Regions from separate parts of the Lutispora sp. QWL-02 genome, predicted to be linked through region 3. Evidence: a T-box and tRNA genes for the amino acid it is inferred to sense, from the RefSeq annotation. Region 3 holds a T-box; the other regions hold tRNA genes.

Region 1 (10,661 bases), 1.3 Mb from region 3:
CATAGCTATTTTAATATTGCCTTTTTTAGTCAATCTTATACAGCCACATGCCTAAATATAGTAATTTCTTACACCAATGCAATATATAATATTAACATACCATCTATTGTCTGTCAATAAGTCAAATCAATTACTTTTTATGAATTTTGCTGCCTTCTCTAATATATTTCAACTCTGCTGTGCTTTTTTTATTTTGTCGATATTTCCCGGGAAATATGAGTATTTGTGTCAGATCGTCTGTGTATAATGTTGTCATTTTTGAAATGATACTAAAATGGAAAAGGATAGTTGTTAAAAGAGCCGCACATTATGCGGCTCTTGATTTATTTTATTTCTACTGTAGCACCTGTTCCGTCGAATTTTGCTTTTATTTCATCTGCTTCTTGTTTGCTTACGCCTTCTTTAACTGGCTTTGGAGCTCCGTCAACAAGATCTTTTGCTTCTTTTAAGCCAAGACCGGTTATTTCTCTAACTACCTTAATAACCTTGATCTTTTCTGCACCGGCAGCTACCAATACTACATTGAATTCAGTCTGCTCTTCGGCTACCGGGCCTGCCGCTGCAGCCGGGCCTGCTGCTACTGCTACAGGAGCTGCTGCTGTTACACCAAACTCCTCCTCTATAGCCTTAACTAATTCTGCTAATTCTAATACTGTCATGTTCTTTATTTCTTCTATGAACTTTAAAGTTTTTTCACTTGCCATTTTATTTACCTCCTAATATATTAAGCTTCCGCTTCTTTTTTTTCTTTTATAGAATTCAACATGTATGCAAGGTTTCTGACTGAGCCTTGCAATGCGCCAAGCAGCATAGCGATGAGAACTTCCCTTGACGGCAGATCTCCAAGAGCCTTTACAGCGCTTGCGTCCATGAAGCTGTTCTCAACGTAACCGGCTTTAACTGTTATCGGTGTCTTTGGCTTATCCTTTTGGAATTGATTTATTGTTTTAGCAGGAGCTACAACATCATCATATCCGAATACATATCCTACAGTGCCTTCCAAGAATTCATTCAATTCTTCTATCCCTGCTTCATGGGCAGCTCTTTTAAATAATGTGTTCTTGTAAACCTTATAGTCTACGCCTGCTTCCCTAAATCTCTTTCTCAGTTCAGTTACATCTTCAACGTTTATGCCTTTATAATCGACTAACAGCACTGATTTAGATTTCTGAAGCTTTTCTTTTACTTCATTAACAACTTGCTGTTTTGCTTCTAGATTTTTTGACATATCTACACCTCCTCTGTTGGATTATTGGCCTTTTGAATTTGAAAATACAAAAGACCTCTCCGTAGACTAAGAGAGGTCATAAATAAATTTATGATCGAACCTCGGTAGGAAATTAAGCTAAAGCACCTACTGTCTACGGTAATATGTTCAATTTTAACTCTGTGCTGTTATTCAACGACACGGAGAGGATTAACTTTGATGCCAGGTCCCATAGTGCTTGTCAATGTAACGCTCTTCAGGTAGGTACCCTTTGCTGCTGCAGGTTTAGCTTTTACTACAGCTTCCATCAAAGTTTTGAAATTGTCAGCCAGTTTTTCAGTTCCAAAGGATGCTTTTCCTATAGCAACGTGAACGATACTGGTCTTGTCAACTCTGTATTCAACTTTACCGGCTTTGATATCTTCAATAGCTCTTGATATATCAAAGGTTACTGTTCCGGATTTCGGGTTAGGCATTAAACCCTTTGGTCCAAGTATTTTACCTAGTCTGCCGACTACGCCCATCATGTCCGGGGTAGCGACTACTACGTCATAATCGAACCAATTTTCAGTTTGTATCTTTGCAACCAATTCCTCAGCACCAACAAAATCAGCTCCTGCTGCTTCTGCTTCTTTAGCCTTGTCACCCTTTGCAAATACTAAAACTCTAAGAGTTTTACCTGTTCCATGAGGCAATACAACAACGCCTCTAACCTGTTGATCCGCATGTCTGGGGTCAACACCCAGCTTAATGTGAACTTCTATGGATTCGTCAAATTTTGCCTTAGCTGTCTTTTGAACCAATTCAATGGCTTCCTTTGGATCATAAAGCTTGCCTGGTTCGATAAGCTTCATGCTTTCTTGGTATTTCTTACCTCTAAACATTACTTTTCCTCCTTGTGGTAAGCGGAAATTTTATTTCCTCCCACTTATTTTTAGTCTTCTACGACTACTCCCATGCTTCTTGCTGTACCTGCTACCATGCTCATTGCAGCTTCTATGCTGCCCGCATTGAGATCAGGCATTTTAAGCTCAGCAATCTCTCTGACCTTAGCTTTGGATATCTTTGCTACCTTGTTCTTGTTCGGTACTCCAGAACCGCTTTCAATTCCGACTGCCTTTTTTATTAGAACTGCTGCAGGCGGAGTTTTTGTTATGAAAGTGAAGGATCTGTCCTGATATACAGTAATAACAACAGGTATGATCAATCCTGCTTGCTTTGCAGTCTTTTCATTGAATTCCTTGCAAAAACCCATAATATTAACACCATGCTGACCCAAAGCAGGACCGATCGGTGGAGCGGGCGTAGCTTTGCCTGCGGGAACCTGAAGCTTTACTAATGCAGAAACTTTTTTAGCCATTGTTGCACCTCCTCTCACGGAAACTTCTATATATGAACATATATAAACTACTTCAAAGTTTCAATTTGAAGGAATTCCAATTCCACTGGAGTTTCTCTTCCAAACATTGAAACCATGACCTTTACCTTTTGCTTTTCATTATTGATTTCTAATATGGTTCCTACAAAGTTTTCAAAAGGCCCGGAAATAACTTTAACGCTGTCACCAACCCTGGCATCAAGCTTAACAGGAATCTTTTCAACACCTAAAGTTTTTACTTCCATATCGGTGAGAGGCACGGGTTTAGAACCAGGTCCGACAAAACCTGTCACACCCCTTGTGTTTCTAACAACATACCATGATTCATCAGTCATTATCATCTTGACAATAACGTATCCAGGAAATATCTTTTTCTGGGTGACCTTCTTCTTTCCGTTCTTTATCTCTATTTGCTCTTCGATGGGCACCTTTACCTCAAAGATCACATCCTGCATATTTCTATTCTCAACGATTTTTTCAATATTAGCCTTTACCTTATTCTCATAGCCGGAATAAGTGTGAACCACATACCACTTGCCTCTTTCTTCCATCAGTAAGCAGACCCCGTGATGAACACGATAGTCTTTCCTCCTTTTACTATTTCATTAGGAATATATCCAATATCTTCCCAAAAGCCATGTCTACAGCCCATAATGCTACTCCTATGATAAGTATAGAAACCAAAACTACTTCCGTATGCTGTAAAACTTCTTTTCTGCTCGGCCAGCTGACCTTTTTCATCTCAGCCTTTGTTTCTTTGAAATACTTTTTCATGCTAAACTTCTTAGCTGTATCTGTCATATTTTCACTTCCTTTACAGCCTATTTTGTTTCTTTATGGGGAGTATGTTTTCTGCAGAATCTGCAGTATTTATTCATTTCCAATCTGTCAGGATCATTCTTCTTGTTCTTCATGTTGTTATAATTTCTCTGCTTGCATTCACTGCATGCAAGGGTTATCTTAACTCTCATTACAGCACCTCCCAACATTAACGCATTAATATCTTGACAATAAAACATAAACATAGCACATTTCGGGCTACCTTAAAAATCTATCACAATTTAATCCTTATGTCAATATTTTGTCCCTAACTTCCCATTATATTTATATGCAGCTCATTGCCAGCCGCATATAATGATTATTGCCAAGCTTTTTTCGTTTAATACTTTACAAAAGACCAGGTTTTCCTGGTCTTCTGTCTAATAAACAACCATTTTTTTATTCTATTATAGAAGCAACTGCTCCGGCTCCTACTGTCCTTCCGCCTTCTCTTATAGCGAATCTCAAGCCTTCTTCTATAGCTATCGGTGTGATAAGCTTTATTGTCATCGTTATGTGGTCACCGGGCATGCACATTTCTACTCCCTCCGGAAGTTCTATTACTCCTGTTACGTCTGTCGTCCTGAAGTAGAATTGTGGTCTGTATCCCTTGAAGAACGGAGTGTGTCTCCCGCCTTCTTCTTTTGTCAGTACGTATACTTGTGCCGTAAAGTGTGTGTGGGGCTTTATGGAGCCCGGTTTTGCCAGTACCTGGCCTCTTTCTATTTCTGTCCTTTGTACGCCTCTTAAAAGTACGCCTATGTTGTCTCCCGCTTGTGCCTGGTCAAGCAGCTTCCTGAACATTTCTACGCCTGTTACTACTGTTGTCTTCGGAGTGTCGTTCAGTCCTACTATTTCTACGTTGTCTTGTACCTTTACTGTTCCTCTTTCTACTCTTCCTGTTGCAACTGTTCCTCTGCCTGTTATGGAGAATACGTCTTCTACAGGCATCAAGAATGGTCTGTCTGTTGCTCTTTCAGGTGTAGGAATGTAGTTGTCTACTTCTGCCATCAGCTTATGGATTGCTCCGCACCATTGACAGTCTTCATTTCCGCATCCGCATTCCAATGCTTTTAATGCTGAGCCTGCAACTATCGGTGTGTCGTCTCCGGGGAATTCATATTCGTTTAACAGTTCTCTTACTTCCATTTCAACAAGCTCAATAAGCTCTGCGTCGTCTACCATGTCTACTTTGTTCAAGAATACTACTATATATGGCACTCCAACCTGTCTGGATAGGAGTATGTGCTCTCTTGTTTGAGGCATCGGTCCGTCTGCTGCCGATACTACAAGTATGGCTCCGTCCATCTGAGCTGCTCCTGTTATCATGTTCTTTACATAGTCAGCGTGACCCGGGCAGTCAACGTGGGCATAGTGTCTTGTTGCTGTCTGGTATTCAACGTGTGAGGTGTTTATTGTTATTCCTCTTTCTTTTTCTTCCGGTGCTTTGTCTATTTCATCATATTTTGTTGCTGTCGCTCCACCAAATTTTGATAATACTGTGGTTATTGCTGCTGTCAGTGTCGTCTTTCCATGGTCAACGTGTCCTATGGTTCCTATGTTTACATGGGGTTTCGTTCTTTCATATTTTGCCTTTGCCATTTTTTACTTTTCCTCCTTTATATGTATCAATTAAATAAAAAATTATAGTCTGGTTAATAAACTCTGCCTGGTGTATCGTAAGAATGGAGCCCACGACCGGGCTTGAACCGGCGAACCTCCGCCTTACCAAGGCGGTGCTCTACCTGCTGAGCTACATGGGCGTATTTATTGGAGCGGGCAACGGGAATCGAACCCGCACGGCCAGCTTGGGAAGCTGGAATTCTACCACTGAACTATGCCCGCGGTATATGGTGGGGAAAGGTGGATTCGAACCACCGAAGTCTGAGACAACAGATTTACAGTCTGCCCCCTTTGGCCGCTCGGGAATTTCCCCTCTTTTATTTATAACCAGAGTAACTAATTAGTTATTATAATATGGTATAGGTGTTTTGTCAATATTAACAGCACTCTTAGTTCAGAGGAAGTTTATAACTCTATCTGAACTTTATCCAGAAGCTTAACGCCGCTTATGCAAATTAGCGACGGTCAGCTGTCTGATAACTAAGCATCCTTAAACTCGAGAAACTTTTCCAACTTCCTTTTTACCCTTTGAAGAGCATTGTCGATGGATTTTACATGCCTGTCCAAATCCACTGCAATCTCTTGATAGGATTTGCCTTGAAGGTAGGACATGAGAACCTCCAATTCCAAATCACTGAGTATTTCTCCGATTTTGGACTCTATGGAGCATAATTCCTCCCTGCTTATGATCAGTTCTTCCGGATCAGTTATTTTGGTAGCGGTCAGAATGTCTAACAGGGTTCTGTCCGACTCCTCATCATAAATAGGCTTGTTCAAGGATACATACGAGTTTAGTGGAATATGCTTTTGCCTTGTCGCTGTTTTTATGGCAGTTATGATCTGCCTTGTTATGCAAAGCTCGGCAAATGCCCTAAAAGATGACAGCTTATCATTTTTAAAGTCTCTGATAGATTTGTATAAGCCTATCATTCCTTCTTGAACAATATCCTCTCTATCAGCACCGATAAGAAAATATGATCTTGCCTTCGCCCTTACAAAATTCTTGTACTTATTGATTATAAATTCCAAGGCTTCCTTATCCCCGTCTCTGGCACTCAAAACCAGTTCTTCGTCCATCATGTTATCAAAGCTAAGTACCTCATCTTTGTTTGCTTTTGCTTCCACTATATCTCCTCCAAGCTTTTAGCTTTCAACCATCTATATTATACATATATAATCGCGTTTTTTCAAGGTTAACTATACATGCAGAATAAGGAATCAATGCCGCTGTCTTCTTATACTCTCCAATTTTTCAGCAACAGCAGGATCAAGATGGTGTTCCAGCAGGTTCCTGTCATGCTTCAGCCTGTTGATATGATTTCTGTCCATCTTATTGGATGCTTCTTTTATCTGGACTTTAAGCTCCCTCGCCGATATCCTGGCAGCTCCCAATCCCAGAACAACGGTTTGCTCCAGCGAGTCAGAGGTAGCGACTCTTATTATATTCTCCTCGCTGGAGTTTTCGGCTACAAATCTCTCAATATAATTATCCGCACTTTCAAATTCTTTTGTGTATACGACCTCAACATCATTATAAAACTCATGCTTTTCCATGCTGTTCTTAACATAGTGAGCATCAAATACGACAGTCACCTTGATTCCTTTGAAGGCCTGATAGTTTGATAATATATCCAGCAATTTGCCTCTTGCGCTGTCCAGAGAGTGTTTGCTTTCTTCTTTGAGCTCTTCCCAGTGATTTATTATGTTGTAGCCGTCAACCATCAGGTATTCCTTCAATTTTCATCACCTAAATCAGTTTTATTGATGCATCTGTTGTGTTGACTGATAACGATTGCAGAGTTTCGAGACTTCATTCAGGGGGTTTCAACTCCACTGAATGTTAGTCGAGTCCATGCTGGACTCTTATATCAGTCAGCAAAACAGTTTAAAACAAAGTTCATGCAGTGGAATCAGTTTTAATGAATACTTCCGTCCTGAAGACTACCGGCAGCATTTTTCAGTGCTCTCTGTTTTTTTGCCTCAAATATGACAACCGCACAGGAGACAGCCGCATTAAGGGAGGATATTTTCCCTGCCATAGGTATTCCTACGATGAAATCGCAATTTTCTTTTATAAGCTTGCCGAGACCTTTCCCTTCGCTTCCCACCACCAAGGCCAAGGGCCCCGTCATATCCTTTTCATAGTATGGATCTCCGCTGGCATCAGCTCCTGCTATCCATAAACCTTTTTCCTTCAGATAATCCATGGTCTGATTCAGGTTTGTCACCTTGGCCACAGGCACGTATTCAACGGCTCCTGCCGATATTTTGCCTATTATGGGGGTAAGGCTTGCCGCCCTGCGCTTAGGAATTATTACCCCATGTACACCCGCCCCGTCACAGCTTCTAAGTATTGAGCCCAGGTTCTGGGGATCTGTTATTTCATCTAAAATAACTATAAAAGGATCTTCGGCTTTTGCTTTTGCAATTTCCAGTATGTCATCAACTTCATAATATTTGTACAATGCAGCGGAGGCAATAACTCCCTGATGACTTTTGGTAGCAGACATCCTGTCCAGCTTGGCCTTATCAACTTCCTTTATCAGTATTCTCTTATCCCTTGCTATAGCAATAATCTGTCTTATTGATCCTTCCAATTGACCGCTCTGGACAAACAGCTTATCTATTTCTCTCCCTGATTTTAACGCTTCTAATACAGGATTTCTTCCTTCTATCAAATTTATATAATAATCATCCCTATCTTCAGCTTCTTCAATATATTGGGGTTTGGGGTTTCCTTCGGTCTTTTTTTGTACGGGCTTATGAAATTTGGGAGTTTTATTATCCTCTCTTCCCTTTTTGCCCCATTTATCTGCTTTATTCCTTTTTTCTCCGCCAAATGGCATATACATCATCCTTTTATATTATTTTTTTCACAGTTTTATTATCCTCATTATCGATGGGCAGTATTCTCGGACAAGTTAAGCCGCTGTGCCAATTGATTAAATTTGCTATCTGAATCTTTCTCTGACCTCTGCAGATTTTCCGCAGCTCATGGCTCCTTCGGGACATGGTCCGTTAATGCATCCAGGCCCGGCATGCTTGAAGAGTATGGGAGCAACTTCCCGCACTTTCCTCAGCATTTCTGCCGCCATATCTCTTATTTCCCACTGGGCTCTTTCACAGCACCTGAGCTTGAAAAAGTTAAATAAGGCCCTCGCTGACATAGTAAATACTATTTTTGTTTCGCAGGCATTGGGGAATACATATCTTGCATCCTCTATAGATGCCTTTTCAGCCATTTGCGCTGCTTGCTTCCCGTTCCTGCCTTCTTTGATATATCTGTTATAGTTTTCTGCATATAATATTTCTACCAGCTTATCATAGGCCTCCTGGTCCTTTTTCATCGAGTCGATGAATATTTCCCGGGCTTCGCCTATTGCATCTATCTGAGGAGGTACTATGTATTCAAATTGCTCAAGCTTCACATATCTTTGAGATTGCTGGGAGTAAGAGCAGCCGATTCTGTGACGAACCAGTTGATGAGAAAGAACCCGGCTGATTCCTTCTACTCCAAAAGTAAAAGAGACATGCTCTATGGGGCTTTCATGTCCTAAATCCATCAGCATGTTCAGAAATTTCTCAGTCTTTTCTGTATCCAATCCGTCCAATATTCCATCTATGCCTATCTGAGAATAGCAAAGCTTCGCTGCGGCTGCTACCAGTTTCTCCGGCTCAGGAGTATATCGTATCAGTTCTACCTTCATCATACATATGTCCTCCATTTACATAAATTATATCTGAGCTCTAACGTAGCTTATCTATCATTTTAAGAGAATTGTCTTTATTTGTCTATATGATATTTAGGTATTCCTCTGGGGTTTTGGCTCGGGGCACGAGGTGCGATGTACGAGTTTTTGGGCAGGACTCTGGAGCTATGGAATACGGTAACCACGGAAAGACACGGAAGGGAATGCATATGTATTATATTGACGAACCATATTCAAATGTAACTATTTTGCAGTCTCCACATCTATAGGCCCGTACTTTTTTATGAATAAAACCCATACTAATGCCAACTAATGTTTCATCACCTATTGCAAAAACCTTTTTTTTATCATCATCAGCCCACATTATTTGCCGTGGCGAATAAATATAGCCACCTTCCATTTCTTTGCCGCACTTAGGACAAGTAGCGTTAATAAGTGTTCCCATTTATAATACCCCCATTTATCTATATATAACGCATTAAATATTCTACATAGCTGTTATGCTGACTGATAACGATTGCAGAGCTCCAAAGCTAAGACTTTGTAGCATGCATAGGGTTGCGTCAAAACTAACAAACTCTAAGCTCCTTCACGATGCACTCTTATATCAGTCAGGATAACATTTTTACTGTAAAATCTTTTTCACGTTATATATAATATGAAAAATAAAACTTTTTCCGTGTAAATCTGTGGTTCCCGTTTTCCTACACCCGCAAGGAATCCCCTGACTTCTATATACTTTCCTGATTTATCTCAGTGATGAGGTGCAAGAGCTCCATAAGCCTATCCATGCGGCTATTGAGATAAAGATAGCCTAAGAGGGCCTCGAAGCCGGTAGCATGTTTGTAGTCCGCTAATTCTGCATTTTTAGGCATGGAAGTAGTCTTGGCGTTTCTGCCTCTTCTTATTATGTCTTTTTCTTCTTCATTGAGGTATTCTTCCAGCTTATCTGCCATTTCTGCCTGTGCCTTAGCCTTAACAAAGGCAATGGCTTTTTTGTGGAGCTTCGAAACCTGCACACTGCCTTTGGAAACCAGCAAAGTTCTTACAAAAAGCTCGTATACAGAATCACCTATATATGCAAGGATCGCAGGGTTATACATTTGGATATCCGTTAGCTTTACCCGGCTCATAACATCACTTTCCATTACCTTGACATATCCGGCATATTCATTGTTCACCGCATCATGCTCTATAAGCCCTTCCTTTTTATCCATATACCTACGCCCTTCTCCATTTGACTCCCTGGGGAGTATCCTCAAGTATTATGCCTTTATCCTTCAGATCGTCTCTTATCTTATCCGCTAAAGTCCAATTCCTATCCTTTCTGGCCTGCTGCCTTTCTTCAATGAGCTTTTCAATCTCATCATCAAGGCTTTCCTCTTTTTTATTGAGAATGCCCAGCACCCCTGCCAATTCCATATACAGATCAAATGCAAACTTGACCAGATCCTTTGATGAGCCTTCGTTTATATTGGAATTGATGTCTCTCACCAAATCAAATATGGCGGAAACTGCATCGGCAGTATTTAAGTCGTCATCCATCGCCGCAATAAAGCTTTCTTTATGCGCCAGGAGCTTAGCCTTTAAGTCCTTATCTTCCTGGCTTTCAGGATTGTCTTCTGCGTTTTCAAGCAAATGCATGAGATTGCTTTTTGCAATATAAAGCCTTTCCAAGCTGCTTTTAATGCTGTCCAGCAAATCCTTGCTGAAATTTATAGGGCTTCTGTAATGAGAGGAGATCATAAAGAGCCTTACAACCTCTAAATCATACATCCCGCTTATATCTCTCACAGTGAAAAAGTTATTTAAAGACTTTGACATCTTTTCATTGTTTATATTTATGAAGCCATTGTGCATCCAATATCTTGCAAATGGCTTGCCTGTAGCTGCTTCGCTCTGTGCTACCTCATTCTCGTGATGA
Region 2 (10,661 bases), 2.0 Mb from region 3:
ATCATGGGAAATATAAATATAATCTTTGAAATCGGATGCTTTGGAAACAGTGTAAAATGGATTGGAGGATAAATCTTCCGTCTTTGCTGCTTCAGTTGCGAAAGCCAAATATTGGTTATTATAGTAATATAGTTTTCCTAGATTCCATTTGGAATAATCCGTCATGATTGGCGTAAAGTTATACATATCATCTGAAACAGCAATAATAGCCTTTTCTAATGAGTTGTGAGTCAATACTGCTTTATCCCCTATAACCGATACTCTTATATTGTTTAAGTCCGCATTGGCGTTTTCAATATAATTATCTATGTGCAGCTTATATTCCTCCCAGTTTGCTAAGTCCTCACTGCTCCAAACATGGCATTCCCATCCTTTTCCATCCTGTCCCCACTTTATGCCGTATATATAATACTTGCCATTTAAGAAATGTATATCACGAAATTTTGATGAAGTATGGCCTTTTCCTTCTACTATTTTATAATCAGTCTGCCATGCTATGCCATCATAGGATGAAATAACAGCATCGTCTGTAATTGCTACAAAACGTTTCCCATCAAACAGTATTTTTTTATATCTGTTTAATTCGTTTCCAAGATTGGATTTCCAATTTAATAAATCTGAAGATATATCAGTAGAGTCCTCAACTAAAATGTAATATCCACCGCTCTCCATAGCAAAGGAAGCAATGGCTGACCTTGTCTTAGTAGAAAAGTTTGTACTGCACTCCGTTATATTCCATGCTGAATTACCAGTGCTTGCAGCCATAACCTTTCTGCTATTATTACGTATATCGGTGCCGACAGCTATATATTTGCCATTATAATATCCTCCATACTTCCAATCCACGTCAGCAGATTGGGTAATCCAATTAATTCCGTCCGGGGATATCCCAATTTTCTTATATGTTATTCCAAAGAATTTGCCTCCAGCAAATGTTATTTTATCGAATGCTCCTGCCTTAGTTTCAAAATTTATGTTACAAACATTAAATTTGTCACCATCATTTGAATATACCATATTGGTTTTTCCGATACTCATATCACCCATGCTGCTGATAGAATTGGTATCGCTAAGCCTTGCTGAATAGCTATTTCCTCCATAGGCTATAAGGGTGCCATCGCTTTGAACCATATCCCGCAGTATAGTTGGAGACTCAATGCAAACTTTCCATGTTTTTAAATCTTGGGAAGAAATGACTATCCCTTTGCAATAATCCGGGTCAAAAGCTCTGGGATCTCCTTCACTATACATTCCGCACAGAAAATATGTGCCCTTAAAATATGCTGCATCAGAAATAAAAAAATTCACTTCATCTGCTTTAGGATATATATTCAGCCCTATATCATTTTGGGATTCAATCCTTTCAAAGGTTTCAAAATCCTTTGTTTTAAATATTGCATATTGTCTCCAAGGGTCAACGGCAATGGCGAAATAAGAATCGTTTATGTAAAATATCTTTAGAATGCGATAGCCTTTGATTATTTGTTCTTCCCAGCTTATTCCATCATCTGATGAAAAAAGAATTGAGTCCATCCCGATTGTAGCAGCGGCTTTAAATTTGTTATCGATTACAATAATATCTTCAAATTCAATGCTTTTATCAAAGGTAGCTATTTCCCAATCGCCAACTGATAGCTCTTCACAGGTGGCCAATGAACCCGATTCGCTTATTGAGACAACGACGCCATTACCATTTACGGCAGTTTTTTTAGCATTAAAGTAATACATATTGGTATTAATTTTTGCATCAATAAAAGCACTGGCAGGTGTTTCTGCAGAGGCGGATACCTCCATAAATGAAGATGTCATAATTAGCAAGCTTAGCACTATGAATAATATTCTTTTCATTTTCCTATGCTCCTTAATCAATATTTTGGCGATGTTTTAATTATATTCTTACATCCAATATCAGTCAATTTTCAAGCACCGCAAAATGGTAAAAAAGATTTCTGCTGATCGGGTAGGAAGCTAATCATTAGTTGATTAGCCGACCTACCACACCGCACGTACGTACCGTTCGGTATATGGCGGTTCCCTAGTTTACGCTATAACAGATTTGTAATAAGAGTTGAAAAACTGAAAACCGTCCTTTTCCAATCTTTGGTTGGATAAGGCAGCTTTTAGAATCGGGCTATTGGCTATCCGCCAGTAGCCTTTTCTTGAGTGCGCAATGATACCTGCATTGGAATGGCTGATTCCCAGCTTCTCCAGATTCCGGTATCTTGTCCTTACTCTTTTCCACCGTTTCCAGAATACCCTGCGGATTCGTCTCCTCATCCATTCATCCGTGTCCTAGAAATTTGATTTTCCCTGCATAGGACACTACTGTTTTCTCTAGGTTTACCTTAAGGAACAGTTTCCTTTCAATGTACGGGATGATGTGTTCCAGCGCAATTGCTTGCTGGATGACTCGGTCTACTGCCGTTGGTATTCCCAGTTTCCGTTTCTTCCCGTTCTCTTTGGGTATTTCTACTCTTCGTACCGGGGCTGGCCGGTATTGACCTGCCAGTATGGATTCACGGAGTTCCTCGCCGTTATCTTTGAGATATTGCAGAAGTTCATCCACTCCCATCCCATCTACTCCTCTGTCGGCCTTGGTGACGTTGTTTTCAGTTATCCTCTTGCCGATAAGCGCTCCGCCTTCCTCTTCGTGTTCTGCACTGTCCCTCCGGCGGCAGCCATTGCCACAGCAATGTTTTGTGCTTTCTTTTCTCTCGACTTCGGTAACATTCATTTACTCTCACCTCCTAAGGTTCTGCCCTTCCCATGCCCGTCGACTGACATGGTACTATGGCGTCTGCTGACTTCTCACGATAAATCTTGTTTCAACCGTGGTTCGTAAAAAAAACTTCCCACGTCCGTGAGACCTCCCCGGGTACTCACACGTTCTTTCACTCTTATACTCATTCCATAACTACTAAATACAATTCCGTGCAGTTATTGGACTTTGGTTTGTATGGCAACCTTATCCTTGTATCTAGCCTCGAATGTAACAAGCCAGAGTTTTGCCTAATCCTTTCTTCAGATTCCAACTCACGATGGACACCCTTGGCTTCGGCTGTATCCTTCCCACTGCCAGGCGGATTGGGGACTTTCACCCGTTAGAACGTGTGCCCACCGGGCACACCATGAAAAAAACACTGCAAATATTTGCAGTGTTTATGTTTCAAATGGAGCTGGTGGACGGAATTGAACCCCCGACCTGCTGATTACAAGTCAGCTGCTCTACCTGCTGAGCTACACCAGCTTATCTAAGTAATTCTAAGCTTCTCATTACTTCGTCACTCTGCGGTCTCAAAAATGCTCACATATCAATATATGCTCCGCTTTTTGAGCTTTGAGTTCCTTGTGCTGCTCGCTTACAATTCCTTATCTACAATGAAAATTAAAAATGGCGACCCAGAACGGGCTCGAACCGTCGACCTCCAGCGTGACAGGCTGGCATTCTAACCAACTGAACTACTGGGCCGTTTATAATTATCAAAATGGTGGGCACAATAGGGCTCGAACCTATGACCCTCTGCTTGTAAGGCAGATGCTCTCCCAGCTGAGCTATGCGCCCAAATATGGTGACCCGTGGGGGAATCGAACCCCCGTTACCGCCGTGAAAGGGCGATGTCTTGACCGCTTGACCAACGGGCCGCTTGATGGTGATCCACCGGAGAGTCGAACTCCGGACACCATGATTAAAAGTCATGTGCTCTACCTGCTGAGCTAGTGGATCATCTGTGAGGAATTATAGCTCACATTAATACATTCTACATGCTGGCAACTGATTTGTCAACAATATTTTTTTCTTTTTTGCTGCCAATCTCAGGCAGCAAATCCTTTTGACAAATCCCCCAAAACAAGAGACGTATTGATATTATAATAGGATTTTAAAAATTTTGCAATGGTAAAGCTTTATTTTTATATATTCTGAAAATTGTTATCCGATTTTATTGATTATATCTCTTGCTACAACAATGCCGGTGACGGAAGCCTGCATAAGGCCTCTTGTAATTCCTGCCCCGTCTCCTATAGTATAAAGATTTTTTACGGAAGTCTCGAAATTGTCATTTACCTGGACCTTGCTGGAGTAAAATTTGCACTCTACGCCATACAGCAAAGTATTCTTCGAGTATAGACCCGGAGCCACATTATCAAAGGCCTTTAATGCCTCTATGATGGAAACCAGATACCTGTGGGGCAGCACATAGCTCAAATCTCCGGGTACCGCATTTTTCATCGTGGGGATTGTAGTGGATTTCTTTAATCTATCCCTGTCGGTTCTTCTGCCCTGAAGCAAATCCCCCAGCCTCTGAACCAAAATTCCGCCGCCGGTGAGCATGTTTGCCAGTCTGGCTACATATTTCCCATACTCGATAGGCTCCTTAAAAGGTTCTGTAAATCTTGTCGAGACCAGCAGCGCAAAATTTGTATTATCGGTCTTCAGGTTTTCATCCGCATAGCTGTGACCGTTTACAAGGGACAAGCCGCCTTCATAGTTTTCCTGGGATACAACACCGCCCGGGTTCATGCAGAAGGTTCTCACCCTGTTGTCAAAGGTATCGGAGTAATATACCAGCTTGGCTTCATATAAGTCTTTTGTGAGATGGTCCATGATGCTGTTGGGTACTTCTACCCTCACCCCGATGTCAACAGCATTGTTATTTGTGTTTATCGACAGTTTCCTGGTTTGCTCTGAAAGCCATTCGGCACCGCCTCTTCCCGGGGCAGCAACAATATATTCACCATATACCGTCATCTCTTCTTCGTCTTTTCTTTTTATTACTACAGCTTTAGCTTTACCCTTTTCCTCAATTATATCTATGACATCCGTCAGTTCGGAGAACACAACTTTAGGGTTCTTTACCAAATATTTATACATGCCCTCAAGAACATAGAAAGCTTTTTCCGTGCCCAGATGCCTTACCGGACAAGGTATCAACTGTATATTGTGCTTTGAAGATTCATATTTCAAATCATCTATTACTTTGCTGTTCAAACCATGTACTTCGCTTTGAGCTCCAAAGTTCAGATATATGGAATCAGCATACTTTATCAATTCCTTAGCCTCATCATCCGTCATATAATCTGTAATATTGCCTCCCACCTCAGGGCTTAAGGACAGCTTACCGTCACTGAAAGCACCCGCTCCAGACCATCCGAAGGTTATGCCGCAAGGATCACAGCCTACACATTTGCCTATGCTTCTGGCAGGGCATTTTCTTTGAGACAAGGTTCTTCCTTTGTCCATTATAAGGATATCCAGATCTTTATTATTTTTGACTAACTCCAAAGCAGTAAAAATTCCAGCAGGACCCGCGCCTATTATGATGACATCATAATTATTTTTCATTCTTCTCACCCTTTATCCTCAGAGTATTTTACTGTTAATTTCAGAATGCTCATCAGAAGCCTTTAATATATTAACAGATGTATATTATAGAGTCAACTTGCACATTCTTGTTTTGAACTGATGTGTCTTTATATTCCGACTACTTAGGCCGCAAAGATATACACAACATAGATCTGCATCAAATTGACAAAAATATTTAATTCATATTTTTTTGTTGGAGGTTGCATTCAATATTTCAACATATATTATGTTAATATACCATAATGCATCAATTTATATGAATATTCTGCATTCACTGGCGTTGCAAATTCAGATTTTTTAAATCCACATTATCCACATTATCCACAGAGATATGCACATATGTTCGAATAACCTTTTGGAAATATGTAATTTCAAGGGTTTAAAAGCTCATATTTTAGTCCTTATTGGAGTTATCCACTCGTTACATAAAATTCTGTGGATAACTTATATCTTATTGATAAAATTCAAAAAATTAAAAACCGCGTATTTCGCGGTTTTTATGACTCATATTAGTACATAATTCTACTTTAGCACGGTGCTTCTATATCTTTGCTTTATCTGCAAATTTAGTAAACTGTCCCAGCCATACCAATTCTACTGTCCCTGTGGGGCCGTTACGCTGCTTGGCAATTATTACTTCACCTATGTTTTTCTTTTCCGAATCGGGATGATAGTATTCATCTCTATAGAGGAATATGACCACATCCGCATCCTGCTCTATGGCTCCGGATTCCCTGAGGTCTGATAGTATAGGCCTGTGATCCGCTCTTACTTCCGGTGCACGGCTCAGCTGAGAAAGGGCTACCACCGGCACTTCCAGCTCACGGGCAAGCGCTTTAAGCGATCTTGATATGTCGGAGACCTCCTGCTGCCTGCTGTCGTATCTGCCGCCGGCGCCGGACATCAGCTGCAGATAATCTATGGCTATCATCCCTAGCCCATGCTCAATTTTTAATCGCCTGCATTTAGCCCTTATTTCAGTTACGGATATGGCAGGAGTGTCGTCTATAAATATAGGTTTATCGGCCAGCACCCCCATAGCCCGGGCCAGCTTTATCCATTCATCTTCCGATATATCCCCGGTTCTCAGCCGATGTGCGTCTATCAATGCTTCTGAACATAGCAATCTTTGAGAAAGCTGCTCCTTTGACATTTCCAGAGAAAATATGGCCACAGGTATACTTTCTCTTACTGCAGCATTTTGCACCAGATTCATCATCAAAGCAGATTTACCCATGGAAGGCCTTGCCGCGATCAGTACCAAATCCGATCTCTGCAAGCCCGACAGTTTTTGATCTAAATCCGAAAAGCCTGTTGGTATTCCCGTAATTTTTCCTTTATTCAAATAAAGCTCTTCTATCCTGTCAAAATTCGCAGTCAGTATTTTCTTTATCGGAACAAAACCCTGGGTGGATCTGTTCAAGGATATATCAAATATGCTTTTCTCCGCCTGATCCACTACTGAAACAGGATCCTCCGGGTTATCATAGCATTTGGATATGATATCGTTAGATGACCTTATGAGCTTTCTCAGCAAGGATTTCTGCTCCACAATCTTTACATATTGTTCTATATTGTGGGTCGTGGGCACAATATTCATAAGCTGGGTAAGGTATGTTATACCCCCAACCGCATCCAAAGTGTTTCTTCCCTTTAGTTTTTCGGTTATGGTAATAAGGTCTACAGGGTTATTCTCATTATATATGTCTACTATTGCTTCATAAATCTCTTTATGGACCTCCCTGTAAAAATCATCCCCCTTTAGTATTTCCGTAGCTGCAGAAATAGCCTCTTTGTCCAAAAGCATAGCTCCCAGAACAGATTGCTCCGCTTCCAGACTGTTCGGCGGTATCCTTTGTATCAGCTCATTCATATATACACCTCAAATCAATACCTGGTTAAAAATTCCACTACCTCTTTTATATTGCCTGCATATATTATGTTTATACCTTCAATATCATAAGCATCGCTTTTATTTTCAAAAGGTATCACCATATTCTTAAAGCCTGCTCTTATGGCAGCGCTTATTTTCTCTCTTACTCCCCCCACTGCCTTTATGCTCCCGCCTATGGATATTTCTCCTGTCACACAGCAGTCGCCGCGCAAGGATACTCCTGCGATGGAAGAATACAAAAGGCAAGTGATGGCCGCTCCGGCGGATGGACCGTCTACCTTGCCCCCGCCTATGCAATTCACATGGATATCATATTTGTCGGGATTTATGTTCATATTGTTTTTCAGCACTGCAAGAGCATTAAAAAGGGAGTCCCTTATCATCGAACCGGCGGTTTCATTGAATCTTACGGAGCCCATTTCATCTTCCCGCTTAAAGGCCAAGGCTTCAAATTCAATTATGCTGCCCAGATAGCCGCTTACTCCGGCTCCGTATATCTTGCCGATTTCAGAGCCGTCATTGGCTTTTGCATATTCATCTCTTACGAGAGAACCCAACGCCTCATAGGCACGCTCATAATCTATGACCACCCTCTCATCGGGCTTTTCAAACAAATGGCCTGAGTAGCAATCCAGCAGTACATTTACCGCTTTCCTTGCATCGTAGGTATATTTGCCGATAAGCTTCTTAGCCTCTTTGTCTATGCTTATGCCAAGCCTCTCAGCTCCGCTTTCCAATATGGATTCTATATCGCCGGGGCTTAACGGATTAAAAAATATTTCTGCACATCTGGATCTTAAGGCAGGGTTTATTTCTTCTGGCCTCCTTGTAGTAGCTCCTACCAGGATAAAATCTGCGGGTGCCCCTTCCTTAAAGAGCGTATGGATATATTTAGGCATATCATCGCTGCTTTCATCATAATAGGAGGAATCAAAGCTCACCTTTTTATCTTCCAATACTTTAAGAAGCTTATTTTGGAGCATAAGATCCAATTCCCCTATCTCATCGATAAACAATATTCCTCCGTGAGCATCGGTGACAAGACCCGGCTTTGGCTCAGGCACACCGATATCGGACAGGTCTTTTCTCGCACCCTGATATATTGGATCATGAACAGAGCCCAAAAGCGGGTTTATCGCTTCTCTCGGATCCCACCTCAGGGTGGTTCCATTCACCTCAATAAAAGGCGCATCCTTTCTAAAAGGGCTGTACTTTCTCTCCTTGGCAGCCTTCAGAGCGATCCTGGCGGCAGAGGTCTTGCCTACTCCCGGAGGACCGTATATTATCACATGCTGGGGATATGGAGAAGCGATCTTCGATATCAATGCCTTCACGCTCTTGGATTGCCCGATTATTTCATCCTCTTTTTGAGGCCTCAAAATATCGGAAATTTGTTTCGTCAAAAATACCCTCTTTTTTTTCTCCAATTCCGCATATCTCTTAAGAGTGGATGCATTTTCATTATCCGAGTGTTTTTTTATAACCTGGAGCTTTATCTGATTGAGATATTCTTTTTCGTTTTCCTCCATTTTGTAAAGTATTTGCTGATTTATCAGTTTTTCCGTATATACTCTGGCTGCCCTATCCGACAGCTTGTCCTTGAGTTTCATAAGAAGTTGGTCCAGATCATACTGATCTTTTGCTGCAGAAATTTCTTCATTTGGGCTTAATATATCCCAAAGCCTTTGGGCTTTTGCTTTAGGGTCCTTGAGATCATCAAGGCCTACGCATTTGCTGTCGCCATAAATCTTCCTGCTATAGTCTATAAGTACATCCAATAGTTCATCATTGCTGCATACTATGCTACTTCCCAACGTTGATCCCTCTTCCTTATTCTTCTGTAACTGTTACTTTGATTTTTGCCGATACTTCCGGATAAACCTTTACTTCTACATCTTGGGTCCCCAATGCCTTTATGGCATCATCCAGCACTATCTTCTTTTTATCTATTTCAATTTTATGTTTTTGCTTTATGATTTCTGCGATATCCTTGCCGGTGATGGAGCCAAAAAGCTTTCCGTTGACACCGGCCTTTGTCTTGATCACAAGCTCAATCTTGCTCAGTCTCTCGGCCAATGCCTTAGCTTCCTCCAGCTCTTTCTTCTTTTTATTCTCCAATGAGCTTTTTTTGTCGGAGATCTCATTCAGCTTGCCTGCAGTAGCTTCCGCAGCAAGCTTCCTTGGAAATAAATAATTCCTGGCGTAACCATCACTCACATTTACTATATCATCTTTTTTCCCAAGAGATTTTACATCTTGCAAGAGAACGACTTTCATTATCTCTCACCTTCCTTTATATATTCATCAACCGCTTTCTTGACCAAAGCTATGGCTTCCTCCATATCTATGTCTGAAAGCTGGGCACCCGCTACTGTCAAATGTCCGCCGCCGCCAAGCTTCTCCAATACTACCTGCACATTTATATCCCCCAGGGATCTGCCGCTGATAAATATGTAGTTTTCTATCTCGGACAGCACAAAAGAAGCGTTGATCCCTTTTATGTTCAATAGTTCATCTGCCGCCTGAGCAGCTATTAGAGCAGGATTGTCTATATGCTTTGATATAACTGAAATAGCAATATTGTTTTTATACATTTGCGCATTTTTTACAACCTGGGCTCTCGCCAAGAAAGTATCCATATTGTCCTGGAACAGCTGCCTGGTCAAAGTAGTATCAGCTCCTGCCCTCCTCAAGAAGGATGCGGCTTCAAAGGTTCTCACTCCGGTCTGGAATGAAAAATTCTTGGTATCTATAAAAATACCTGCCAGCAATGCTTCTGCTTCAATCTGCTTGATCTTAGGCTTTTCAAACATGTACTGAAGTATCTCGGTTACTAGCTCGCTTGTAGAGGACGCATAAGGTTCTATATATGTGAGCACTGCATCATCTATAAATTCCGTGCCTCTGCGGTGATGGTCTATTATTACCTTTTTCTCCACCTTCTCAATCAAAAGGGGCTCAACAGTGAAGCTTGGCCTGTGAACATCCACCACTATAAGAAGAGTACCCTTGCTTGCAATGGCCATGGCGTCATTTCTTTTTATGAAGGTATCGTCATATTCCCTATCTTCCCTAAGCTCTGCCCATAGATTATCTATACCTGCGTTAACTCCGTCCAATACTATTCTAACCGGCTTATTATGATTTTTACAACATCTATATATTCCCAAAGAAGCACCCATGCAATCCAAGTCCGGCATCTCATGGCCCATTATGAGCACATCCTGAGACTGCTCAATGAGCTGTCTCAATGCGTAGGCTATTACCCTGGCTTTGACTCTGGTCCTCTTTTCTACAGCCTTTGATTTACCACCGTAGAAAGAAAGCTTATCATAATTTTTCACTACCGCCTGATCGCCGCCGCGCCCCAATGCTATATCCATAGCGCTCTTGGCAAATTTCTGA
Region 3 (10,661 bases):
TCAATCTCTTTTCCATCCAGTAAAACCTTGCCTTTATAGCCGCCCGTATTCTTTATTACAGGCATGCCGAAAATAATATTCATAAGGGTAGACTTTCCGGCACCGTTTTCACCTACAATGGCATGTATCTCCCCGGCTTTTACTTTCAAATTTATACCTTTTAGGACATTGTTTCCAAAATACTCTTTTTCTATATTTCTTAGTTCAAGAACATACTGTGCTTTATTTGTATCCTCCATTTATTTCCTCCTCCCTTCAAATCAGCAATGATCAATATCTTTAATAAATATGTATAAATGGATATCATATAAGGTTGCCGTTTAAGCGGCAACCTTATATGATATTAAGCTGAATTCATACTACCTGTAGGATTTAGATTTTTTTAGAATGTTATATAATCAGCAAGCACTAGATAGAAATTTTCTTGAACTACTGTTTTATTATCTTTATCTGCTGTTTTGTAGTTATCAAAGTAAATCTTATAGCCCTCTGATACCTCATCAAAGCATTTATGCAATGCCTCCGGATCATTTCTATCTTTCAATTGCCCTTCACAATACATTCTGCCATATTCAACAAAAGCTGCAGTAGAAACCATTGCTAGCGGGAAAGCATAGGATGAGAACCTTCCCGAAACACCGGCTTCAGCCAGCTTTGCTTTAATCTGTCCGACCATGTATTCGGAGTCTCCGCTATGCCCTTCAACTGATATGCCCAACGCACCAGGATAGCCATGGAATGGGCTGGGGCAGCATTGCTGAGCATTTATGGCCCCTTGTTCAACACATGACTTTATTAAAGGCTCCTGCATGCCGCAGTTTGTGCTGAAGAAATTGGTATCCTTGCCGTATTCGGCAACCTTTCTCGGAACATCTTCCAATATAAATTGCTGTGCTCCTGTAATGCCAGCATCACCTGCCGGGTCCGGAGCTGTGGCGTCAACAAACTTTATTCCCAGTCTTTCGCACTCGGATACTATTATCTCTCTCCTCTGTACAATAAGCGGATAAGACATATGTCTTGGAAAAGAGTAATGTATAAATGTCTTTGCTCCAAGCTTCTTTGCTTGCTCAACGATTTTATACCCCTGTGCTACTTCATCTCCATTAATAACGACATCGGCTTTAGCCGCAATGATATCCGTTTCACCGGGTTGATAAGCTAAAATTAAAACATCCGGCCTAGCCTCTCTAACCTTTTCAAATGCTGCCGCAGCGCCTTGAACTGCTTGGTTCATGATCAGAACTTTGACATCGGGATCTGATACCAAACCAACTGCATTAGAAATAAGTGTCTCCTGCTCTGTTGTGAATGAATCCGGATAAGTCTGCGAGACAATTATACTTGGATACTTCTTGGCTGCAGCTTCCATGGATCTGAACTCTTCTTCGTTCTGAGATACTGTTCCTGTGTAAATAGCAATTTTGTATTTCGGTGCTGCAGCAGCTTCCCCTGAGCTTGCAGCTTGTTCTGCCCCGCCGTTTGCAGGTTCTGCCGGTTTGGCGCATCCGACAATACTAAGTACCATCACAATGGTCAGTACTAAAGCTAATACCTTTTTCAATAGATTCCCCTCCATTTAAACATTTTCTATTAGTCTGAAAAGCATTGCTTTTCAGATGCTAATCATTATAAATATATGCTCATGAATCATATAAAAAGCTATCTTTTCGGAACAAAAAATACAAAAGGAAATTCATTCATTAATATATATTTGTAATTTCGTTAATTATCAGTGTATTCCTATTTTTATAACATATTTCTCTGAAGTTTTTGGAAGTAAAACATATGCTTTTAACACTGAATGAAGTCTCGTTCAATAAAATGGAGGTTTGAAGAAGAGTTTCTTATTGATAGATATAAAAAATCAGAATGGAGCTGTCGAAGGACACATTCTTAACACATCTGCATCCTGCAGCAGCTCCATAATTTAATTTATAGTAGATTGTATTTATTCTTAGGCCTGCCTATTTGTCCATAGATGGGAACAATCTCAATCTTTTTTTCCTCAATCATATATGATATATATCTGTGTACAGTCTGATATGCCAGGTTAAGGCCGCTGGTTATATCATCAATTGTAAGCCCTCTATCCTGCTCTTTGAAGTAATCATATATAATATTTAATGTGGCAGGGCTTATTCCTTTGTCAATATATATCTGATGCACTTCTTTAGTAAGTTGTTTTTGTATTTCATTAATTCTAAGATTTATTTTTATCCTTGAAATCAAATCAGGGGATTTAATCGGTTTTATGGCAAAATCGGTTGCACCTGCAGCAATTAATCTTTCTGATGTCTCCTGATTTTCATCAACAGTCAGTATCAGGATTGATACTGCGTTGTCCGTTTCACGGATTTTCTTTACCGTAGTCAGTCCATCCCAGTCAGCCATATGATAATCCACTATAACCAGATTAGGCTTATATATTTTATACAGTTTATACCCTTTCCTGCCGCCTGATGCCGTAACAGCGTCCCACCCCCCATATATACATATTTCTTTCAGAGTATAAAGAATATCAGCTTCATCGTCTATTATTAAGACTCTAGGCACATTTTCTCTTTTCAACAAAATCACCTCAATTCTAAATATTCATAGGCTTGTATGCCGACCTTTCGTAAAATTTAAAGGAAGGCAGGAAGATAGCAACTGTTGTTCCTATGTCCACCTGACTATGAATTTCTATTCTTCCCCCATTGTCCTCAAAGATACTTTTGGCAAACGGGAGGCCTAAGCCTGAAGTATCGTTTGTCGAGTAGCCTATCTCCCATACCCGATCAAGCTCTGACTCCTTTATGCCTATACCGTTATCTTGAATGCTTATATTAATTCCTTCTTCCGCTTGCTTTACGTCCATGTTTATTATTTTATAGGGATGCTTGCATGGTACGAAAATTGCATTTTCCAATATATTAATAACTGCTCTGGCAATCAAAATCTTATTTATATATACATCTGAAAGCTCATCGTCAACACTGATTGTAAATCTTATTTCTTCGTCCTCTAAAGGCAGCTGTGCTCTTATATAACTTATCAGTTCTTCAGTCTTCAATCTCTGGCGGGAATCCTCATAAAGAAAACTGGATATCATTTCACTCATCTTTGTTACCGAACTTTCAATGCGTTCGCTGTACTCTTTCAGCTTTACGCTACTGCTTTTCGAAAGTATTAGAGAGTTCAAGCCTCTGATCGTTACCAATGGCGTCTTTAAATCATGCACTAAAGACTTCACCTCTTTATATACCCGGTTTTCTAAAGCCTTGGCTCTCATATTTCTAATTTCGCTTTCTTTTTCGTAATTTTCCCTCATAATGCGTATATTCTTTGAGCTGATAATAAAGAGAGTAGCAGTTATAAAAGCGGATATGATAAAGGGCAGAAAAAATGCAAATCCGGAAAAATTCAAGACTGCAGCAGCATTCAGGTATATGCCTGTTATCTTGATGCTATAAGGAATATCGCTTTGTCCAAAAAGATATATTGAAAAAAAAGGCATAATATTTAACCAGTTGAAAGCAAAAAAAAACTGTATAGAAACTATAAAAACCTGGATGAAACTATTTGTTTCTCCAAATAATTTCTCAAAAAGCATTAATATTATAAAAAGAGCCATTATTGTTGACACAGGTTCCCAGGATATTTCGAATATTAGAGAATCCATCCAATGTAAAACAATAACGGCAATCGAGGATACAAGAAATTTATCAAAAGCGGTTAAGCAGTATCTGAGTTTTGAATGAAATATTACCAGCATGATTCCCATAAAAATAAATGTGCTTTGGATTGCATTCAGAAAATTAGCTTTAGCCGATCCAAGGATGAGATGACCGCTGTCTCCTGTATTGATGGCATCCCGTATCTTTATGATTATATTAAACCAGACTTGCTCTGTATAGACAGGGAAAAGTAAGCCGAGGCAAATAAGTAAAAAACCCGCAGTCAGGAATAGCCTGGCATGCTTAATCTCACTGACCTTTATTCCGCTATTTATCATAATACTACCACTTCCATTCGCTTTTTATAGGTCGCTTTTTATAGGGAATAATTGTTGATTACCGGAAGACAGAAGCAAAGGGTTCTATGATATCATTTACCTTGTCAACCAGAGTCAACGGGATATCTTCATCTTTTGTAAGCTCAATCAAAATGCTCTCCTCGCCTGATTTGCGCAAGCCTATGAAATAATCTGTTCCGGAACCTATAAGCCTTATCATCTGTTCAGTTCTGTTGTCGAGCTGCCCTCCGCCCATTACTATGGTAAGAACTTTTAAATCTTCATTTTTTGCCTTCTCCAGAAGTTTATCAATACGCTCTATTTCTTCTTCATAGCTTATATTCTGAAGCTTCATGCCTAACGAGCTATATCCTATAACAAATACTATCGTATTAACCTCTTTTAAATCTGTGTCTCTAGCCTGAGGCATAAAAAAGCTTCGAAGCATTAATTGATTTGATATGTCGTGAATTATGTATGAGTCCGTGCTTTGTCCTGCAGAAATAATAGCAATGGGAGTCTTTGCTATCGGACGAGGCAGACCTGGAAGTGTGAATATTTTTGTATTATTTTTATCTTTCAATGGCATATTTATGATTATTGATGCAAAAAGTGCGGCGAATAACACAACCCGAAGAAACTTTCTTTTCATTTCCTAAACTCCAACCTTTTCACTATTCTGAAGCAAGCTCGACATTCTCTAATGACTCTATACCTGTCATGCTGGGTACATATCCCCTAACCGACAATCGTGATGCCATCACTGGCATAGTGTGTACCAAAGGAACTGAAGGAGCTTCATAATTCACTATTTCCTGTAAGCTTCTATATAGGCTCCTTCTAAAAACCATATTTGTGGTTTCTCTTGCCTGTATTAACAATTGATCAGCTTCTTTGCTTTTATATAAAGAGTAATTAGCGGCAAATCCCGGCTTTGCATTCTCCGATGCAAACATAGTATATAAGAAATTATCCGGATCGGCATAATCGCCTGTCCAACCGATAAGTGCAATTTCATGTTCTCCGTTGCGTATCCTTGTCAAGTATTCATCCCAGTTAAACACTTTTATTTCTGCGTAGATGCCGACTTGCTTCAAACTTTCCTTTACAAACTCTGCTACTTGCAAAGGCTTTGGGAAGTAGTCACGGGCCGCATCCATCACCCATAATGTGGTTTTGAAACCGTTAGGAAACCCTGCCTCCTGCATAAGCTTTCGGGATTTATCCGGGTCATATTCGTAAGTCTTCAAATTGTTATTGTAGCCCCAAAGAGAAGGTGGAATATAGGTTGCTGCCGGTTTAGCAAAATTATCAAATACATCGTTAACAAGCTTTTCCTTGTCTATTGCATGATTGATGGCAACTCTTACATCTCGCTTATTAAAAGGAAATCTTTCATTGTTCATCGCTATATAGCCTACATTGAAGCTGGGCCTCAAGTATAAATGCAAATTTGGATCGTATTTGACTTCTGCGATATCAACCGGACTCAGATAATCCGCAATGTGGATTGAACCCTGCTTCAGTTCCTCCAATCTGTCTTTGTTTCCCGGAATAATCCTGAACTCTATTTCTTTAACTTTAGCCCTTCCGTTCCAATACTTATCATTTCTTTCAAGAATGATACTCTTATTGTGCTCCCAGCTTTTTAAAAGGAAAGGGCCTGTACCAACCGGATGTTTGAATAAATCCTCATTATGCTCCTTTATAGCCTCAGGGCCGGCTATTCCAAATGCCGGCATGGCCAATGCATTTAAAAATGGTGCATATGGTTTGTTAAGCTTTATTTCTAACGAATGATTTGAAAGTGCTTTTACACTATCTACAAATCCGGGGAAACCGCCAAAAACTGTATTCCAATAACTGAATTTACCGTTATGATAGGGATTATCTTTATCCATCCATCTATGAAAGTTAAAGCAAACAGCACTGGCATTGAAATCAGTTCCATCATGAAAACGTATTCCCTCGCGCAGCTTAAATACCCAGGTCAATCCATCTTCACTGGAATTCCAGCTCTCAGCGAGACATGGTATGATCCTGCCTTCATTCTTTTCATATTTTACCAAAGTCTCAAATATATTTACTGTTACCTTAAAGGAATTCATTTCTGTTGTGCTTGCAGGATCCAAGGTCACTGAATCATTGGCACGTCCAATGATCAACCTTTGATTTGTATTATTTGTACTGCCTGCTGTATTCACAATCGGAGCTTTTTTTACGGGTGCATAGTTAAATAATGCAAATATGACTGCTATAATAATAGCAATAGATGCAGGAAGCATTAGAGATGAGTTGTTATCTCTATCCAAATCTTCACCCCCCGTAAAAAATCTTACCTGTTATCCTTCAATAAGTTATTAGCTCCTTAGAAATGTCTGTAATATGATTTTAGCCTAAAAGTATGTAAAAATCAAAATATTCTTTATATTATTACTGCTTCGACATAAAATAAGCAAGTAAAACATTTTCATGTCCTACTTGCTTATAAATGCAGCTAAAAATTTTAACTCATATCTATTTGTTTATCTTACCGGCTATTTCATTTTGTATATGAGATATGAAATCTTGAAGCTTCATCGCACCTTTGTCTCCTTCTTTCCTGTCCCTCACGGAAACACTGCCGCCTTCTACTTCCTTATCTCCTAAAATCAGCATATAAGGCACCTTTTTAAGCTGAGCTTCTCTGATCTTATATCCCACCTTCTCACTCCTAAGGTCCGATTCAACCCTTATATCCAATTCATTTAATCTTCCTGCAATTTCCTTTGCATAGTCATACTGCCTTTCAGATACAGGTATCACGGTCACTTGAGTAGGTGCTATCCAGACCGGGAATGCTCCTGCAAAATGCTCAGTCAATATGGCAATGAATCTTTCTATGCTGCCGAATATTACTCTGTGAATCATAACTGGCCTGTGCTTCTCTCCATCTGCTCCTACATAAGTGATATCAAATCTCTCCGGCATCTGGAAATCCAATTGAATTGTACCGCACTGCCAAGTACGGCCGATGCAGTCCTGAAGATGAAAATCAATTTTTGGCCCATAGAATGCGCCGTCTCCTTCATTTATCTTATACTGCCGTCCTATGGAGTCCAAAGCATCCTTCAAAGCATTTGTAGCTGCTTCCCAATCTTCATCAGATCCCATGGAGTTCTCAGGCCTTGTTGACAGCTCAACGAAATATTTAAAGCCAAACAAGCTGTAGAATTGATCCACCATTTTGATAACTCCCAATATTTCATCCTTTATCTGCGAGGGCATCATGAAAATATGTGCATCATCCTGAGTAAAGCACCTTACCCTCATCAAGCCGTGAAGGGCTCCCGAAAGCTCATGCCTGTGAACCAGTCCCAGCTCACCCATTCTTATGGGCAGTTCTCTGTAGCTGTGAAGGTCTCTTTTGTACATCAAAAGTCCTCCTGGGCAGTTCATGGGCTTTACTGCATAATCTCCTTCATCTATTTTTGTAAAGTACATGTTTTCCTTGTAATGATCCCAATGGCCTGATCTGTGCCATAGCTCTTCGCTCAATATTATAGGAGTTTTGATTTCCTCATATCCGTTTTTCTTATGCTCTTTCCTCCAGAAATCCTCCAGTACATTTCTTATTACCATTCCCTTTGGATGGAAGAATGGGAATCCAGGGCCTTCTTCCAGGATGCTGAACAAATCCAACTCCTTGCCTAACTTCCTGTGATCTCTCCTCTTTGCCTCTTCAAGCATATTAAGGTGTTCATCAAGCTGGCTCTTCTTAACGAAAGAAGTTCCATATATCCTTTGAAGCATTTTATTTTTCTCGCTTCCGCGCCAATATGCACCTGCAACACTCAACAGCTTAAAGGCCTTTATTTTGCCTGTTGACGGAACATGAGGCCCTGCGCAAAGATCTACAAATTCGCCTTGCTTATAGAATGAAATAATTTCATCCTCCGGCAAATCCTTGATCAATTCTACCTTGTAGTTTTCGCCTTTCTCTTCCATAAGCTTTATAGCTTCTTCCCGAGGGAGTTCAAATCTCTCCAGCTTATAGTCTTCCTTGACTATGTTTGCCATTTCTTTTTCGATGAGTTCCAGTTCTGCTTCGGTAAATGTTTTCTCCGAATCAAAATCATAATAGAAGCCGTTGTCTATGGCAGGCCCTATTGCAAGCTTTACATCCGGATATAGTCTTTTTACTGCCTGTGCCAACACGTGAGAAGAAGTGTGTCTCAGGGGAAGCCTTCCATCCTCATCATCAAAAGTCAAAACCTCCAATGCAGAGTCTTGTTCTACCGGTTTGCTAAGCTCAACCACTTCACCGTTGACCTTTGCCGCAAGCGCAGCTTTAAGAAGTCCGCTTCCTATTGAAGCAACAATGTCTAGAACCTTGATTCCCTTTTCATATTCTCTTACTGAACCGTCCTTTAAAGTAATCTTTATCATAACTTTCCCTCCTGTTTTACTATTGATTTACAAAAAAACAAAAACTCTCGTCCCCTAAGGGGCGAGAGAAAACCGCGGTTCCACCCTAATTGCAACTCATAGATTATAACGTGATCATCGGATAAGCCTACTGATTTCAGCTCTCTGCTCCAAGGTGGTATTCAAACATTCTTGCCAAGAAATGCTTTCAGCCTATGACATTTCTTCTCTAATGGCAGCAATTGTTTTACTTGTCCTCTTCAATGCATTTAATTATTGATATAATTTTAATGCCATTGTTTTAATATGTCAATACTAAATAAATATAAATAATAATATTCCTTGCAATAAACCTATTATTGCTCCTAAAACTCCTCCTAATACTTCAATATGCTTCAACTCTCTTTGAGCAATTTTTAATGTAATTTCTTCAATCTTTATCAGATCGAATGCGTTTATTTTTTCCTCGATCATTTCGCCAATTTTAATTTCACTAGAAGCCTTTTCATATATTTCATTGATTAAACCCGCCATAATATTTGGAGCTTCTCGATCTATCTGTTCTTCTATATATTGAAGAACTGCATTTTTTATTATTTGAGGAACTAAAGAAGGCATCTTTTCATAAATGTTTCTAGAAATTTTATCCTTAACTATTATAATAATCCTATCGGTATTATTGTCGTTTACAAGCTTTTCAAATATTTCCTTAAAGTTTATCAGTTCCAGCTCCACCGTCTGCCCTATGCTAGCCGCCATCTCAGACCTGCGCTTAGGCAGCAAGCCTTGTATTTCTATGCCTAATATCGGTATATTTATAGGGTTTAAAGGTCTGAACAACATCTTTATTGCTAATACATTGGTTACCCAACCGATAGCTCCGCCGATAAACACAGAAAATAAGATTTTATAGATCATTTTCTTCACCCGTTTACATCAATAGTTTAATACTATTGATTATAACATAAACAGGTTACATAATACATTAATTTAATTCTTTGTTTGTTTTAAACATACTGCACAAGTCGCATCCTTTACAGCTGTCTATTCTATCATAAAATACATTGCTTATTGTCCTGAACAGCTCCTTGTTTTTAAAGCCCTCGCAATTATGAATAACTACTCTGTTGGGTGCAATTGTTATAAGAGTGCTGATGAGGAGATCATCAACACTTATGTCGCTGTCGCTGAGTTCTAAGCTCAGTTCTTCAAAGCAGTCATAATCAATGAGTTTTTTTTCGCTATCCATAAGGATATAACCTCTATTTTCTGAAGGCATTACATGAACCGTGCTGATCTTGCATTCTTGTATTTCTACAAAATATCTGAGCAGCTTTATAAATTCATTATACTCTCTCTCAGTAATATAACTCTCTACTGCTTTCTCCACAATACTGCTTAAATCTTTAATATAATCATTTAATCTGAAATTGACAAATCCGTCAATTATTATTATATTCTCTGCATTAAGATAATTTAATATCTTTCTTATAATTCTTGTTCGCCTCGTTTGTCCATAAAATCCTTCTTTACATCTGTCTTCGGCCTCAAGAATCTTGATGGAAGATTCATATATTTGATTCCTTTCGTATTCGCTCAGATATAGATAATATTCTTTTATTATCTTTTTTAATATCTTTGATTCATAATTATTTATAATAACATCACATAAAATTTCAGCCAGCAAATACTTAAGGTCTTCACAGGACCTGGGCTCTTTAAGCTTTGCCATAAATCCTTCTTTCAATCCGCATCTTATGAAGACCGTATCTCCGGCTATATATTCTTCATGCGTTATATTCATATCTTCTCTCTTAATGGATTCCAGCTCTGAATATATATGATTTTTTATCTTTTCATCATTATTTTTAACGGCAATTGTTGTTAAGTACATCTGCTCAACTCCTTCCTGTAAGTATTATTTGTGTTACAGTAACAATTATTCAATTATCATATAAGCTTAAAGCCCTTAAAAATCAATAGCTTATAGGCATTATAGAGCCAATGTCCATGATTTTCTTGCTGCTGAGTATTTTGATATCAATGCCTTTTAAAGCTATAAACTCCATAATTTTATTAAAATCTTTTATTCCTTTTATCGTTCCGGAAACTGCAATGCATTTTTTTGATATGAGGCCTGACGCGCCGCCTATAAATCCATAGTCAAGCCCGATAATATCAATATCTCCGGGATTTATAACTAAAACATCGATCCCGTAATTCTCCATAACTCGTGCAACTCCATGATCATGTGTAA

What was found. A T-box is a leader RNA that pairs with one kind of tRNA and senses whether it is charged. The one in region 3 lies ahead of thrS (threonine--tRNA ligase), so its partner is inferred to be a tRNA-Thr.
Region 1: it has a tRNA-Thr gene. The T-box ahead of thrS (threonine--tRNA ligase) is inferred to sense a tRNA for this amino acid. The anticodon was not compared.
Region 2: it has a tRNA-Thr gene. The T-box ahead of thrS (threonine--tRNA ligase) is inferred to sense a tRNA for this amino acid. The anticodon was not compared.

Annotation. Positions count from the first base shown of each region.
Region 1 covers NZ_CM177762.1:1,248,869-1,259,529, reverse strand. Annotated here, with positions in the region: gene rplL (50S ribosomal protein L7/L12) at 324-704, opposite strand; gene rplJ (50S ribosomal protein L10) at 725-1,228, opposite strand; ribosomal protein L10 leader region at 1,266-1,385, opposite strand; gene rplA (50S ribosomal protein L1) at 1,396-2,091, opposite strand; gene rplK (50S ribosomal protein L11) at 2,142-2,567, opposite strand; gene nusG (transcription termination/antitermination protein NusG) at 2,615-3,136, opposite strand; gene secE (preprotein translocase subunit SecE) at 3,183-3,386, opposite strand; gene rpmG (50S ribosomal protein L33) at 3,407-3,556, opposite strand; gene tuf (elongation factor Tu) at 3,804-5,006, opposite strand; tRNA gene AC4HCY_RS05560 (tRNA-Thr) at 5,091-5,167, opposite strand; tRNA gene AC4HCY_RS05555 (tRNA-Gly) at 5,176-5,249, opposite strand; tRNA gene AC4HCY_RS05550 (tRNA-Tyr) at 5,256-5,340, opposite strand; gene sigH (RNA polymerase sporulation sigma factor SigH) at 5,508-6,107, opposite strand; gene AC4HCY_RS05540 (NYN domain-containing protein) at 6,246-6,764, opposite strand; gene rlmB (23S rRNA (guanosine(2251)-2'-O)-methyltransferase RlmB) at 6,944-7,873, opposite strand; gene thyX (FAD-dependent thymidylate synthase) at 7,979-8,734, opposite strand; gene AC4HCY_RS05525 (PF20097 family protein) at 8,952-9,182, opposite strand; gene AC4HCY_RS05520 (Mini-ribonuclease 3) at 9,469-9,954, opposite strand; gene cysS (cysteine--tRNA ligase) at 9,959-10,661, opposite strand, start outside.
Region 2 covers NZ_CM177762.1:484,807-495,467, reverse strand. Annotated here, with positions in the region: gene AC4HCY_RS02105 (hypothetical protein) at 1-1,848, opposite strand, end outside; gene AC4HCY_RS02100 (hypothetical protein) at 2,041-2,277, opposite strand; gene AC4HCY_RS02095 (hypothetical protein) at 2,282-2,734, opposite strand; tRNA gene AC4HCY_RS02090 (tRNA-Thr) at 3,172-3,247, opposite strand; tRNA gene AC4HCY_RS02085 (tRNA-Asp) at 3,393-3,469, opposite strand; tRNA gene AC4HCY_RS02080 (tRNA-Val) at 3,487-3,562, opposite strand; tRNA gene AC4HCY_RS02075 (tRNA-Glu) at 3,568-3,642, opposite strand; tRNA gene AC4HCY_RS02070 (tRNA-Lys) at 3,649-3,724, opposite strand; gene AC4HCY_RS02065 (NAD(P)/FAD-dependent oxidoreductase) at 3,929-5,341, opposite strand; gene dnaB (replicative DNA helicase) at 5,904-7,235, opposite strand; gene lonC (Lon family ATP-dependent protease) at 7,250-9,070, opposite strand; gene rplI (50S ribosomal protein L9) at 9,087-9,533, opposite strand; gene AC4HCY_RS02045 (DHH family phosphoesterase) at 9,533-10,661, opposite strand, start outside.
Region 3 covers NZ_CM177762.1:2,523,941-2,534,601, reverse strand. Annotated here, with positions in the region: gene AC4HCY_RS11835 (sugar ABC transporter ATP-binding protein) at 1-239, opposite strand, end outside; gene AC4HCY_RS11830 (DUF3798 domain-containing protein) at 383-1,564, opposite strand; gene AC4HCY_RS11825 (response regulator) at 1,936-2,571, opposite strand; gene AC4HCY_RS11820 (sensor histidine kinase) at 2,588-3,997, opposite strand; gene AC4HCY_RS11815 (DUF6305 family protein) at 4,056-4,649, opposite strand; gene AC4HCY_RS11810 (ABC transporter substrate-binding protein) at 4,672-6,309, opposite strand; gene thrS (threonine--tRNA ligase) at 6,515-8,425, opposite strand; T-box leader at 8,480-8,677, opposite strand; gene AC4HCY_RS11800 (DUF445 domain-containing protein) at 8,720-9,322, opposite strand; gene ytxC (putative sporulation protein YtxC) at 9,390-10,298, opposite strand; gene AC4HCY_RS11790 (DUF6873 family GME fold protein) at 10,381-10,661, opposite strand, start outside.